Regions from separate parts of the Geobacillus sp. ZGt-1 genome, predicted to be linked through region 3. Evidence: riboswitches for the same ligand, from Rfam matches in the RefSeq annotation. Region 3 holds a riboswitch; each other region holds the start of a gene.
The links. A riboswitch is a leader RNA that binds a small molecule or an ion and turns the genes downstream of it on or off. The one in region 3 is predicted to bind S-adenosylmethionine.
Positions count from the first base shown of each region.

Region 1: another riboswitch for S-adenosylmethionine. It lies ahead of VU18_RS13095 (methionine ABC transporter ATP-binding protein); the one in region 3 lies ahead of mtnK (S-methyl-5-thioribose kinase).
Region 2: another riboswitch for S-adenosylmethionine. It lies ahead of metK (methionine adenosyltransferase); the one in region 3 lies ahead of mtnK (S-methyl-5-thioribose kinase).

Region 1 covers NZ_LDPD01000025.1:85,954-90,433, forward strand. The annotation lists gene VU18_RS13085 (MetQ/NlpA family ABC transporter substrate-binding protein) at 1-736, opposite strand, end outside; gene VU18_RS13090 (methionine ABC transporter permease) at 752-1,420, opposite strand; gene VU18_RS13095 (methionine ABC transporter ATP-binding protein) at 1,410-2,438, opposite strand; SAM riboswitch class I at 2,526-2,635, opposite strand; gene VU18_RS13100 (hypothetical protein) at 2,709-3,056, opposite strand; gene VU18_RS13105 (thioredoxin family protein) at 3,202-3,519, opposite strand; gene VU18_RS13110 (toprim domain-containing protein) at 3,516-3,875, opposite strand; gene VU18_RS13115 (YusG family protein) at 3,974-4,210, opposite strand; gene gcvH (glycine cleavage system protein GcvH) at 4,286-4,480, opposite strand, start outside.
Region 2 covers NZ_LDPD01000023.1:742,707-747,186, reverse strand. The annotation lists gene pckA (phosphoenolpyruvate carboxykinase (ATP)) at 1-1,499, opposite strand, end outside; SAM riboswitch class I at 1,718-1,832, shown strand; gene metK (methionine adenosyltransferase) at 1,962-3,173, shown strand; gene VU18_RS12450 (gamma carbonic anhydrase family protein) at 3,196-3,744, opposite strand; gene VU18_RS12445 (tetraprenyl-beta-curcumene synthase family protein) at 4,083-4,480, shown strand, end outside.
Region 3 covers NZ_LDPD01000012.1:62,533-67,012, reverse strand. The annotation lists gene VU18_RS04020 (pyridoxal phosphate-dependent aminotransferase) at 1-453, opposite strand, end outside; gene VU18_RS04015 (carbon-nitrogen family hydrolase) at 552-1,364, shown strand; SAM riboswitch class I at 1,459-1,627, shown strand; gene mtnK (S-methyl-5-thioribose kinase) at 1,768-2,958, shown strand; gene mtnA (S-methyl-5-thioribose-1-phosphate isomerase) at 3,041-4,108, shown strand; partial or broken gene VU18_RS04000 (sugar ABC transporter substrate-binding protein) at 4,095-4,480, shown strand, end outside.

The sequences.
Region 1 (4,480 bases), on a different contig from region 3:
CATCGCCTTTGCGCACCGCAATAATGTTCACATACGGATTGTTTTTCGGCGACTCAACGGCGATCGGGTCTTTCGCCGGGTCCAAACCGGCGTCAAGCGCATAGTTGGCGTTGATCAGCACCGCATCGCCTTCGCCGTTTTTGTAAATTTGCGGCAGAAGCCCGGCGTCGACATCGGCCTTAAATTTTAAATGCTTTGGATTTTCGATGATGTCATTGACTGTCGCTTTCGTTTTATCGACGCCCGGTTTCAATTTAATGAGCCCTTTTTCTTGCAGCATCGATAAAATGCGGCCATGGTCGGCGACCGAGTTGCTCATGATGATCGTCGCGCCGTCCGGCAGTTCTTCAATGCTTTTGTATTTTTTCGAGTATAAGCCGATCGGCTCGATATGAATGCCGCCGGCGTTGACGAAATCATAGCCGTACTCTTTCTTTTGCGATTCCAAATACGGAATGTGTTGGAAATAGTTTGCGTCGATTTGCTTCTCAGCCAGCGCTTTGTTCGGCAAGATGTAATCTTGGAACGTAATGATCTCCAAGTCGATGCCTTTTTTCTTCAAAATCGGTTTCGCTTTTTCCAAAATTTCCGCATGCGGCACGTTCGACGCACCGACTTTCAACTTCACCAATTTGCCGTCTTTGCCGCCTTCCGCGCTGTCGTTATTGTTGCCGCCGCATGCCGCCAAAGCGAGCACGAGAATGGCGGCGAGCAACACACCCAACCATTTCTTCATCAGTTGTTTCCCCCTTTATCGTTTATCGATTTTCGAAGTGACAAAGTCACCGATCAGCTGAATGATAAATACAATGACCAACACCAATACGGTTGCGACAAATGTCACATCGTTATGGTTGCGCTGGAACCCTTCCAAATACGCCAAGTTCCCAAGCCCGCCGGCGCCGATGGCTCCAGCCATCGCTGTATAGCTGACGAGCGACACCGCCGTCACCGTAATGCCGGAGACAAGCGCCGGCAATGACTCCGGCAGCAGCACTTTCCAAATGATCGTCCACGTTGAGGCGCCCATCGCTTGGGCTGCTTCGATGACGCCTTTATCAATTTCGCGAAGAGCGATTTCGACCATGCGGGCGTAAAACGGCGCGGCCCCAATGACCAAAGCCGGCAGCGCCGCATTGGCGCCAAGCATCGTCCCGACGAGCCATGTTGTAAACGGAATGAGCAAAATGATCAAAATAATAAACGGAATAGAGCGGAAAATGTTCACAAACGCCGCAACCACGGTATTGACAAACCGGTTTTCCCATAGGTTGCCCTTCGCTGTCAAAAATAGAAGCAAGCCAAGAACGATTCCGAGGACGAAAGTGGCCGCCACCGCCACTCCCGTCATATACAGCGTCTCGACCGTCGCCGCCCACACCGTCTCCCATTGCACGTTCGGCAGGAGGTTAGCGAGCATCGTGAATCACCTCCACCGCCACCTGCTGGCGTTGAATATAGTCAAGCGCCCGGTCGATTTCATCCCTCGCCCCGTCGAGGTGCACAAACAGCACCCCATAGGCGCCTTGATGGGTTTGCGAAATTTTCCCTTGCAAAATGTTGACATCGACGGCAAATTGCCGCACGACCTGGCTGATGAGCGGCTTTCCGGCTGCCGCGCCGACGAACGTCAGCTGCGCGATCAGCCCGCTCGGGTATTGGCCAAACAAATGGGAAATCGCCTCTTCCGTCTCCTCGGGCTCGATCAGCTGCTTGACGAACCGTTTCGTAATCGGCTGCTGCGGGTTGCGGAACACATGCAACACTTCGCCTTGCTCGACGATTCGGCCGCTTTCCATCACCGCAACGCGGTCGCAAATTTTGCGGATGACGTGCATTTCATGGGTGATCAGCACAATCGTCAGCCCGAGACGCTTGTTGATGTCAACGAGCAAGTCCAAAATCGCATCGGTCGTCTGCGGGTCCAACGCCGATGTCGCCTCGTCGCACAGCAAGACTTTCGGGTTGTTGGCGAGCGCCCGGGCGATGCCGACCCGCTGCTTTTGCCCGCCGCTCAGCTGCGACGGGTAGGCATCCTCGCGCCCGGAAAGGCCGACAAGCTCGATCAATTCATCCACCCGCTTGTTCCGCTCCTCTTTCGGGACGCCGGCAATTTCAAGCGGAAAGGCAATGTTTTCCCTGACTGTGCGAGACCAAAGCAAGTTGAAATGCTGGAAAATCATCCCGATTTCTTGGCGCGCCTTGCGCAGCTCCCGCCCTTTCACGCGCGTCATATCGCGCCCGGCGACGACCACCCGGCCGCTCGTCGGCTTCTCGAGCCCATTGAGCAAGCGGATGAGCGTACTTTTCCCAGCGCCGCTGTAGCCGATAATGCCGAAAATTTCTCCTTCGCGAATCTCAAGCGACACATTGTCGACGGCTGTGACCGAACCGTTGGCCGCTTGATAGATTTTCGTCACTTGTTCGAGTGTAATCATCGTTTCACCTTCCTCCCCAAGCGGCAGAGCGCAAAAAGAAAACCTTTCTGCCCGCAGAGAACAGAAAGGTATTGTGCACCATTCCGTCTCTTATCTCTCAAAGCAGGCCGCTTTGTGTGAATTGGCACCATTTCAGCACATGCGCTGACGGTTGCCGGGCTTCATTGGGCACATCCCTCCACCTCTCTTGATAAGAGCGCAACAATCGCCTATTCAATTGACTACGAATGTGATTGTATCATTGTCTGTCGAAGCGTGTCAACATCTTTTTTATCCGACGTCCCGATAAGGCTTAGCCAAATGGAGGAGCGACTCAAGCAGCAACAGATGACGAAAGCTTCCCGATACATGCACTTCGCGCAGCCGGACGAGCTGCTGCAGCTTCAGTTCGCCGTTCAGCAGGGACGCGAGCGCCTCTTTGGAACCGCGCACCGTCAATGTTTTCCGTTCATCGTTTTCCATCCCTCTAGCGGCTGATTCCTTGCCGATCAACAGCAAGGCGGTTTCGTCATCGCTTTCAAACCGAACATACAGCTGCTCATCCGGCAAAATCGGCACCAAATGGCGCAACACTTGCATCCGTTCCACGAACTGCCCAACTAATTCACGCATTTCCATGGATATCCCCTCCCCCATTTTTATTTTTTCACTTCCACCTGAAGAGGAGAAATCCTTTACAAAAATCTCGACAACCCGTTGACGAACGAGCGCCGTTTTTGTCATTTCCCAAGAAATGTGTCAAACAGCGTCAAAAAAAGGCGAATCATCGGGACGGCAAGCAGGCTTGAATCACTTCGTACAAATACGGAACGGAATGAAAGGCATACCACTTGCCTGCGACCGTTCCGTCCCTAAAAAGAAGCAGGCAAGGAACGCTTTCAATTTTCCACGCAACGGCCTGCTCAGGGATATAGTTGATGTCCGTTTCGTAAAACGGCAGCGCCGGAAACAACTGCTCCACCACCGTGAGCATCCGCCGCGCCAGCTGGCACGTGCCGCACAGCGGGGTATACAAGTAAAGGGCCAGAAGCGGCTCGACTTCCACCACTCGCATGACATCGTTTCGGTCGATCGCTTTCACTCGCCTCTTCCCCTCATGAGCGATTCGATGCGGACGTCGAAACGAGCGCGCAACAGCACTTGCGCCAAGTGCCAAGGCGGAGCGGCCGCCACTTCGCGATACGCCCGGTCAATGTAAAGATGCTCCGCCTCTGGAAACATGCGGCGAAACTGCCGGCGCAATTTTTCTCCCGCCTCATCGGCATCGGCCAAGACGTATACATCGCATCCTTCCAGCTCATCGGCCAGCTCCTCAAGGCGCGCATCACTGATCGTGCCGTTTGTGCAGACGATGACGACTGGTTCGTTCAGCACCGCCGCCACTTTTTGCTTGTCTGATCGCCCTTCGACGATGATCACTTTTTCCACGCGTCGCATGTCCGACCCACCTAACTTCAAATGAGGATACTATTATTGTATGTCTTGCGCCGGCCAAATGTTGAAAATGAAAAGCAACGGCCATCCACCGTTGCCTTTCAACACCAGCCCGCTTCCCCGTCGCAATCGACATATTTTTGGTCCGGCTCAACGGTAGCGGTCACCTGTTTGTAAATTCTTCCGTTTTGTTCGGTATACCCCTTTTTCAACGGGACGGCCGCCGGAAGCGGAAGGCGCCCGATGAGCTCTCCTTCCTCGTACAACTCCAGCGAGCGGCCGTTCAGTTTGCCGATGATCCGGTCCGTGACATCTATGCGCGTCGTTTGCAGCGCCATCGCGAGCACCCCTTTTTTCAATCAAATTCCGGTATGTATAGAGTGCCCGAATCGAAGCGAAGATTGCAGGAACGTTTATCCTTCGTTGATCATCGCCTCGTATTGTTCCGCCGTCAACAAATTGTCGATTTCGCTCAAATCATTCGGTTTGACGACGATCATCCACGCTTTGTCATACGGCGATTCGTTCACGTACTCCGGATGGTCATTTAACGCCTCATTCACTTCAACGACCGTGCCGCTGATCGGCGCATACAATTCCGAGACCGT
Region 2 (4,480 bases), on a different contig from region 3:
TTTGCTTTTTGTTCGTATGCTTGTTTGTCAGCCCATGTGTTTTGCGGCTGCAGGACGTCATCCGGCACGCCGGGGACGTGGGTTGGGATGGCGAGGCCGAAAATCGGGTCTTGCACCGTTTCGACGTTGTCCAGCTCCCCTTCGACGGCGGCTTGCACCATCGCCCGGGTGTAGGCGAGCTTCATGCGGCTGCCGACGCCGTACGGTCCCCCTGTCCAGCCGGTGTTGACCAAAAAGACGCGGACGTTGTGTTCGGCGATTTTTTGCCCGAGCATTTCCGCGTATTCGACGGCCGGGCGCGGCAAAAACGGTGCGCCAAAGCACGTTGAGAACGTTGCTTCCGGTTCGGTGACGCCGCGTTCGGTGCCGGCGAGTTTGCTTGTGTAGCCGCTTAAGAAATGGTACATCGCCTGTTCACGCGTCAGCTTGCTGATTGGCGGCAGGACGCCGAACGCATCAGCCGTCAAAAACACGATCGTGGACGGATGGCCGGCGACGCTTGGGTCGACGATGTTTTTGATCGCCTGAAGCGGGTAGGCGGCGCGCGTGTTTTCCGTCAGCGTGCCGTCGTCGTAATTCGGCACCCGCGTCGCGTCGTCGAGGACGACGTTTTCGAGCACCGCGCCGAAGCCGATGGCGTCAAAAATTTGCGGCTCTTTCTCGCGCGATAGGTTGATGCATTTCGCATAGCAGCCGCCTTCGATGTTGAAAATGCCGCGGTTTGACCAGCCGTGCTCATCATCGCCGATCAAGCGGCGGTTCGGGTCGGTCGAGAGCGTCGTTTTTCCCGTTCCCGACAAGCCGAAAAAGAGGGCGACGTCGCCTTCCTGGCCGACGTTGGCCGAGCAGTGCATCGGCAGGATGCCTTGTTCCGGCAGCAAATAGTTCATCACCGAGAAAATCGATTTTTTCATTTCGCCGGCATACTCGGTGCCGCCGATCAACACGGTGCGCCGTTCAAACGAGATGATGATGAACGCTTCCGAGCGCGTGCCGTCAACTTTCGGGTCGGCTTTAAAGTTCGGCGCGCAAATGACGGTGAATTGCGGCTCATGCGCGGCGAGCTCTGCGGCGCTCGGCCGAATGAACAGCTGATGGACGAACAAGTTGTGCCAGGCGAATTCGTTGACGACTTGAATCGGCAGCCGGTATTTCGGATCGGCGCCGGCAAAGCCTTTAAACACGAACAGTTCATCTTTCTTCATTAAATAGTCGAGCACTTTGTCGTACAGTTTATCAAACGTCTCCGGAGACATCGGCTGGTTGACCGCGCCCCAGTCGATCGTTTGCTTCGTTGACGGTTCTTCGACGATGTATTTGTCTTTCGGCGACCGCCCTGTGTACTTGCCGGTTGTCACCGCGACGGCTCCGGTGTGCGTCAGCCGTCCTTCGTTCCGTTGCAGGACTTTCTCAACGAGCTCGGCGACGGACAGTTGATGATGCACGTACGGTTTTTGCAGCAATAAATCAAGCTTATTCGTCATGTTTGCGATCCCCATATTCAAAACCTGCCTTCTTTTTGTAATCACTCTTGAAAATAGTATAACACATTTTTATTAATAGTCCATACTAATTGTGTGGGTTTTTCAAACTTTATTTTGCCCAATGTGTTGGTTTCCTTGAGGAAAGAATTTTCGCGGCTGGAAATGATAAAAAATGAATTTTGATAGTTGACTTTGCCGATTCCGTTGCGATAAGATAAGTCATTGAACGGATACTCTTATCCCGAGCCGGTGGAGGGACAGGCCCGATGAAGCCCAGCAACCGTCACAACTGTACATGTGTGAAATGGTGCTAACCTGTGGCAAGGCGCAGTCCTTGAACGATAAGAGTGAAAGGAAGCAATACGATTGCCATGACCTTTCCTCAGCCGTTACAGGAAAGGTTTTTTATATTGCGAAGGGAAAAAGGGAAATGAGTTCCGTGTCGCCACATTATGCCAAGAGGAGGAAACAAACCGAATGTCAGCCAAACGCCGCTTGTTTACTTCAGAGTCTGTGACGGAAGGACATCCGGATAAAATTTGCGACCAAATTTCTGACGCCATTTTGGATGCCATTTTGGAAAAAGATCCAAACGCCCGCGTCGCCTGCGAAACGAGCGTTACGACCGGGCTGGTGCTCGTGAGCGGGGAAATCACGACATCAACATACGTGGACATTCCGCGCATCGTCCGCGATACGGTCCGGGAGATCGGCTACACGCGCGCCAAATACGGATTTGACGCCGATACGTGCGCGGTGCTGACATCGATTGACGAACAATCGCCGGACATTGCGATGGGGGTGGACCGGGCGCTCGAGGCGCGCGAAGGTCAGATGACTGACGAGGAAATCGAAGCGATCGGCGCCGGCGACCAAGGATTGATGTTTGGGTTCGCCTGCAATGAGACGGAAGAATTGATGCCGATGCCGATTTCGCTTGCGCACCGCTTGGCGCGCCGATTGGCGGAAGTGCGCAAAACGGACGTCTTGCCGTACTTGCGGCCGGACGGGAAAACGCAAGTGACGATCGAATACGATGAAAACGGCAAACCGGTGCGCGTCGATACGATCGTCGTTTCCGCGCAGCACCATCCGGAAATTACGCAAGAGCAAATCCAGCGCGACATTAAAGAGCAGGTCATCAAGCCGGTCGTGCCCGCGGAGCTGCTTGATGAGAACACGAAATATTTCATCAACCCGACAGGACGGTTTGTCATCGGCGGTCCGCAAGGGGATGCTGGGTTGACGGGGCGCAAAATCATCGTCGATACGTACGGCGGCTACGCCCGCCACGGCGGTGGCGCGTTCTCGGGCAAAGATCCGACGAAAGTCGACCGCTCGGCGGCGTATGCGGCCCGCTATGTCGCGAAAAACATCGTCGCGGCAGGACTGGCCGACAAATGCGAAGTGCAGCTTGCCTACGCGATCGGCGTCGCCCGCCCAGTTTCGATTTCGATCGATACGTTCGGCACCGGCAAAGTGTCGGAAGACATTTTGATTGAAGTCGTGCGCAACAACTTCGATCTCCGCCCGGCGGGCATCATCAAAATGCTCGACCTTCGCCGCCCGATTTACAAACAGACGGCTGCTTACGGCCATTTTGGGCGTACGGACATCGACCTGCCGTGGGAGCGCACCGACAAAGCCGCCTTGTTGAAAGAACAAGCGCTGGCGTTGGCGGACAAGTGATGAAAGAAAAAGAGCTGCCTGATCACGGCAGCTCTTTTTTGTCGGCGCACGATGTCCGCTGTTGCTGCAGCGCTTTGTAATACTGCCCTTTCTCGACATATTCGCGGCGGATGCGCTCCATTTCGCGGATATCGTCTTCCGTCAGTTCGCGGACGACTTTCGCCGGCCGGCCGAGGGCGAGCGTGTTGGGCGGAATTTTTTTGCCCGGCGGCACTAAACTGCCGGCGCCGATAAACGCGCCTTCCCCGATTTCCGCGCGGTCCAAAATGATTGAGCCCATGCCGATGAGCGCGTTTTTGCGAACGATGGCGCTGTGCAAAATGACTTGATGGCCGACCGTCACCCCGTCCTCAATGATAAGCGGATTGTTTGGACTTTGATGCAAAATTGAGTTATCTTGAATATTGACCCGGTTGCCAATCACCGTTGGCGCCACATCGCCGCGAATGACGGTATTGAACCAAATGCTTGTCTCTTCGCCGATCACGACATCGCCGGTGATCGTCACATAGTCGGCGATAAAGGCGGAGGCGGCAATTTGCGGCGTTTTGCCTTTGTATGGGTAAATCATGGGCGTTCGTTCCTTTCTGTTGCAAAATCGATCGTTCACCATGTATTGTACAACGCTGCGTCCAAATCGCCAACGAAAGCGAGCGCGCCTAATCGGGATTGGTGAAAAACGTTTCGTTTCGCCCGATGAGTGGTTGGGATCGGGGAAGAAGATCCGATTTCACAAAGCTTCTCAACGTGAGAAGAACCGTTGTTGAGCGGCTTTTTCACTCCGTCGCCAACCCTTTTATGGTTTGCCCCGGCCGCATTGATGGCAATACTGGAAGACGAGATCGCAAGCTGTTCAGACGCGAAACGATTTTGGTTGCCGATAAGATGGAAATGCTAGGAGACGAGACCATGGTGTTTGCACCTGAGGTGAGCCGATTGAACATTCCGAAAAACCCCATCGCCTTGATGAAAATGGTGTATCGTGACGTGCTTCCGCTTGTCCACCGCGAGCTTGCCTATTGGCGGCGCCAGGCCGAGCGCATTCCCGACCCGGAATTGCGGCGCCAGGCGCTCGCAAGCATCGCTTCGAAAACGTTCCATTGCGAAGGCGGCTCCATTTTGGCGCTCTTGGCCGGAGAAAACATGGAGGATTGCATCCGCTTTATCGTTGCTTACCAGACGATCAGCGATTATTTGGATAATTTGTGCGACCGCAGCACCTCGCTCGATCCGCTCGACTTTCGCGCCTTGCACGATTCGATGCCGGACGCTTTGACGATCGGAGCAGAGCCGTCGAACTATTACCG
Region 3 (4,480 bases):
CGAAGAAAGCGGCATCATCTCCATCCGCGCGCGGGCAAGCGCGATCCCCGACCAATAGTCCGGATAGCCCGGGTCCGGGACAAGCACCACATCGCCCGGGTTGACGAGGCAAAGCGGCAGCTCGACAAGCCCGGCTTTGCCGCCGAACAAGATGGCGACCTCGCGGGCCGGGTCGATCGTCACCCCGTACTCGCGCGCGTAAAACGCCGCTACGGCTTCTTTCAAAAACGAGTAGCCTTGAAACGGCGAATATTTATGGTATTTTGGGTTCGCGGCTGCCTTCTGCATCGCTTCGACAATGTGCGCCGGCGTCGGCTGATCCGGATTGCCCTGCCCTAAGTTGATCACATCATAACCCGCCTTGATCTTCGCACCGACTTTCGCCACGAGCGAGGCGAAAAACTGCTTCGGCAGCTGTTCAAGCAGTTCGGAAAAGGGAAATTCGATCGTCATCGTCCACACCTTCTCAAAAATTCTTGAAATTCTAGTGCAACATCATATATCGTTAAAAGCAAAATGTAAAGAAAAATTTTTTTCCGAGGTGAACGCTCATGACGATCCGCATCGCCTGCCTGCAGCTTGACATTGCATTTGGCGATCCAGCAAAAAACGAACAGCAAGCCGAACAGGCCGTGGAATCCGCTGCCAAAGACGGCGCTGACATCATCGTGCTGCCAGAGTTATGGACGACCGGCTACGATTTGACGCGCCTGGATGAAATTGCCGACGAAGGCGCCGAACGGGCGAAGGCGCTCGCTTCCCGATTGGCGCAAACGTACGGCGTCCATTTCGTCGCTGGTTCGGTCGCCAAAAAAACAGCCGCCGGCGTGACAAACACGATGATCGTGGCCGACCGCCATGGCCAAATCGTCGGCGAATACAGCAAACTCCATCTGTTCCAATTAATGGATGAACATTTGTATTTGCAGCCGGGAAGCAGCTTAGGCTTGTTTTCGCTCGACGGGCTTGCATGCGCCGGGGTCATTTGCTATGACATCCGCTTTCCGGAGTGGATTCGCGCCCATGCGTTGGCCGGAGCGGAAGTGCTGTTTGTCGTCGCCGAATGGCCGCTTCCCCGCCTGCACCATTGGCGGACGCTCTTGATGGCGCGGGCGATTGAAAACCAATGCTACGTCGTCGCCTGCAACCGGGCTGGCCGCGACCCGAACAACGTCTTTGCCGGCCATTCGCTCGTCATCGACCCATGGGGCGAAGTGATCGCCGAGGCGGACGAGAAGCCGGGCATTCTCTCGGCCGACATCGATCCCGCACTCGTTGCGGACGTCCGCGCACGCATCCCGGTGTTTGCCGACCGCCGGCCGCACGACTACGAAGCGGCAAAAAATTTTTTCAAAACGTATTGACAATCGATTGATCGACCATGTATCATTCGAATCAAACAACCAAACGATTGACAACATCGTGAAAATTGCAAAAACTGAATACGAGAAATCGGTACTCTTATCAAGAGTTGGCTGAGGGAATTGGCCCAATGAAGCCCAGCAACCGACCGTAATACTATCGTGAGATAGGGCGCACGCCAAGGGCGGCGCCGGAAGCGTCATGCTTCCGCAGGGCACGGTGCTAAGTCCAACAGAAAGACCGATGTCTTTCTGAAAGATAAGAGGCGCGAAGAACGAATGAATCTTCAAGCCTCTTTCCGTATGCGAAAGAGGCTTTTTCATTTGCCGGAAACGCCGAGATTTCAGCGCCGCGTCAGAACCGGCATTTGAAAACGAGCGAAATGAAAAAAGGGGGAACAAGGAAATGACCACTGTTCAAACATCGGTTTACGAACCGCTGACCGAACCGAAGGCGGTATCTCTCGCTGTCCGCCTCGGCCTATTCCGCGACGGAGCGCCGCTTGCCTGCCGCGAGATCGGCGACGGGAACTTGAACCTTGTTTTTCATATCGTCGATCAAGAAACGAAACAAGGCGTCATCATCAAACAAGCGTTGCCGTACGCCAAAGTGGTCGGCGAAAGCTGGCCGCTCACGTTAAAGCGCGCTGTCATTGAAAGCAACGCGCTGCGCACGTTTGCGAGCTACGTGCCGCAATACGTGCCGAAAGTCTACTATTCTGACGAATCGCTCGCCATTACGGTGATGGAAGACTTATCCCGTTTGCAAATCGCCCGCAAAGGGCTGATCGAAGGGAAAACGTATCCGCTTTTGTCCCAGCATATCGGCGAGTTTGTCGCCAAAACGGCATTTTATACGTCTGACTTCGGCATGAACCAGCAAGAGAAAAAGAAATTGGCGCAAAGCTTCGTCAATCCGGAACTGTGCAAAATTACCGAAGACCTCGTCTTCACCGACCCGTTTTTTGACCACGAAACGAACAACTTTGAAGACGAATTGCGCCCAGACGTTGAAGCGCTTTGGCGCGATGACCGACTCCACCTAGAAGCAGCAAAGCTGAAGCGCAAGTTTTTAACCGAAGCCGATGTGCTCTTGCATGGCGATTTGCATACCGGCAGCATTTTCGTAAGCGCCGACGAAACGAAAGTGATCGACCCAGAATTCGCCTTTTACGGTCCGATCGGGTTTGACCTTGGCCAATTTTTCGCCAATTTGCTGTTAAATGCGTTGTCCCGCTCTGAATTAGAGCGCCAACCGCTCTTTGACCACATCGACCGGACATGGGACGTCTTTGCGTCCGTGTTCTCAAACCTTTGGCGCACCGAGAGCGTGGAAACGTACGCCGCGACGCCGGGCTTGCTCGAGGACGTGCTCCGGCACGCGTTCATCGACGCCGTCGGCTTTGCCGGCTGCGAAGTCATCCGCCGGACGATCGGCCTCGCCCATGTGGCGGACCTTGACGGCATCGAGCACAAAGATGAACGGCTTGTTGCCAAACGGCATGCCCTCCGTCTCGGCCGCCGCTTGATCATTGAGCGCCGCGTGTTCACCGGAACGGAAGACTTCCGCCGCCTGTTTGCCGAAACGGAACAATAATGCCATACAATCGTCCGGGTCTCGACGCAAGCTGCGCGGCGCTGACCCGGACAAACCAAAAAAAAGAGAAAGGAAGATGGCGATGAGCACCTTTGCCATCCCACGCTCCGTTGAATGGCGCGAGACGCATGTGACGATTTTAAACCAGCAAAAGCTTCCATCCATCATCGAATATATCGACTTGCACACTCTGGAAGACGTCTATGAGGCGATTGCCACGCTGAAAGTGCGCGGCGCGCCGGCGATCGGCATCACCGCCGCCTATGGCCTGGCGCTTGCCGCTTTACGCTACGACACCGAATCGCTCGATGAATTCCGCCGTCGCTTGAAACGAGATCGTGACTACCTAGCCAGTGCCCGGCCGACTGCCGTCAACTTGTTTTGGGCGCTCGATCGGCTCGTCACCGCTGCGGCCGACGCCCTTTCCGTCAACGAGGCCAAAACGACGCTCGTCCACGAAGCGATTCGCATTCAAGTAGAAGACGAGGATGTGTGCCGCCGCATTGGCGAGCATGCCTTGTCGCTCTTCAGGCCCGGCGAGCGGGTGATGACGATTTGCAACGCCGGCTCGATCGCCACCGCCCGCTACGGAACGGCGCTCGCCCCGTTTTATTTGGCGAAAGAAAAAGGAATTGAACTATCCGTTTACGCTCTCGAGACGCGGCCGGTGTTGCAAGGGGCGCGCCTGACCGCTTGGGAACTGATGCAAGCGGGCGTTGATGTGACGCTCATCACCGACAACATGGCAGCGCAAGCGATCAAGGCGAAAGGCATTGGCGCCATCATCGTCGGCGCCGACCGGATCGCGCAAAACGGCGATACGGCGAACAAAATCGGCACGTTCGGCCTGGCCTTGCTCGCGAAGTCGTTTGACATTCCGTTTTACGTCGCTGCGCCGTTGTCCACGATCGATTTGACGACGAAAACAGGTGCGGACATCCCGATCGAAGAGCGCCATCCGGATGAAGTGACCCACATCGCCGGCGTGCGCATCGCCCCGGAAGGCGTCAACGTATACAATCCGGCGTTTGACGTAACGCCAAACGAACTCATTACCGCGATCATTACCGAAAAAGGCATCATTCGCGGCAATTACAACGCAACGCTGCCATCATTATTCACAAAGGAGGAGCAGCATGAAACGATTTAAGGCCTTATCGTTCCTTTCTCTTCTTTTCTTTGCCGTGTTCTCCGTCTTGGCCGGCTGCACGAACGAGCAAGACGCCGTAGCTCTAAGCCGGCCAACGAAACGAAGCAAACGGCCATCCAAGGCGACACCGTCTCATCCAACAGCCAAACCGCATCGAGCAGCGAACAGGCGGCCATCCCGGAGAAGCTGAAAAAACCGGTGAAGATCGCCGCCATTATGCAACTGTCCATCGGCACGTTCTCATCGCAATACATCGCCGGCGTCAAAGAACAAGTGCAAAAATTCGGCGGCGAGGTGCAAATTTACAACGCCGACAACGATTTAACCAAAATGGCATCGTACGTTGAGACGGCCATTACACAAAATGTGGAC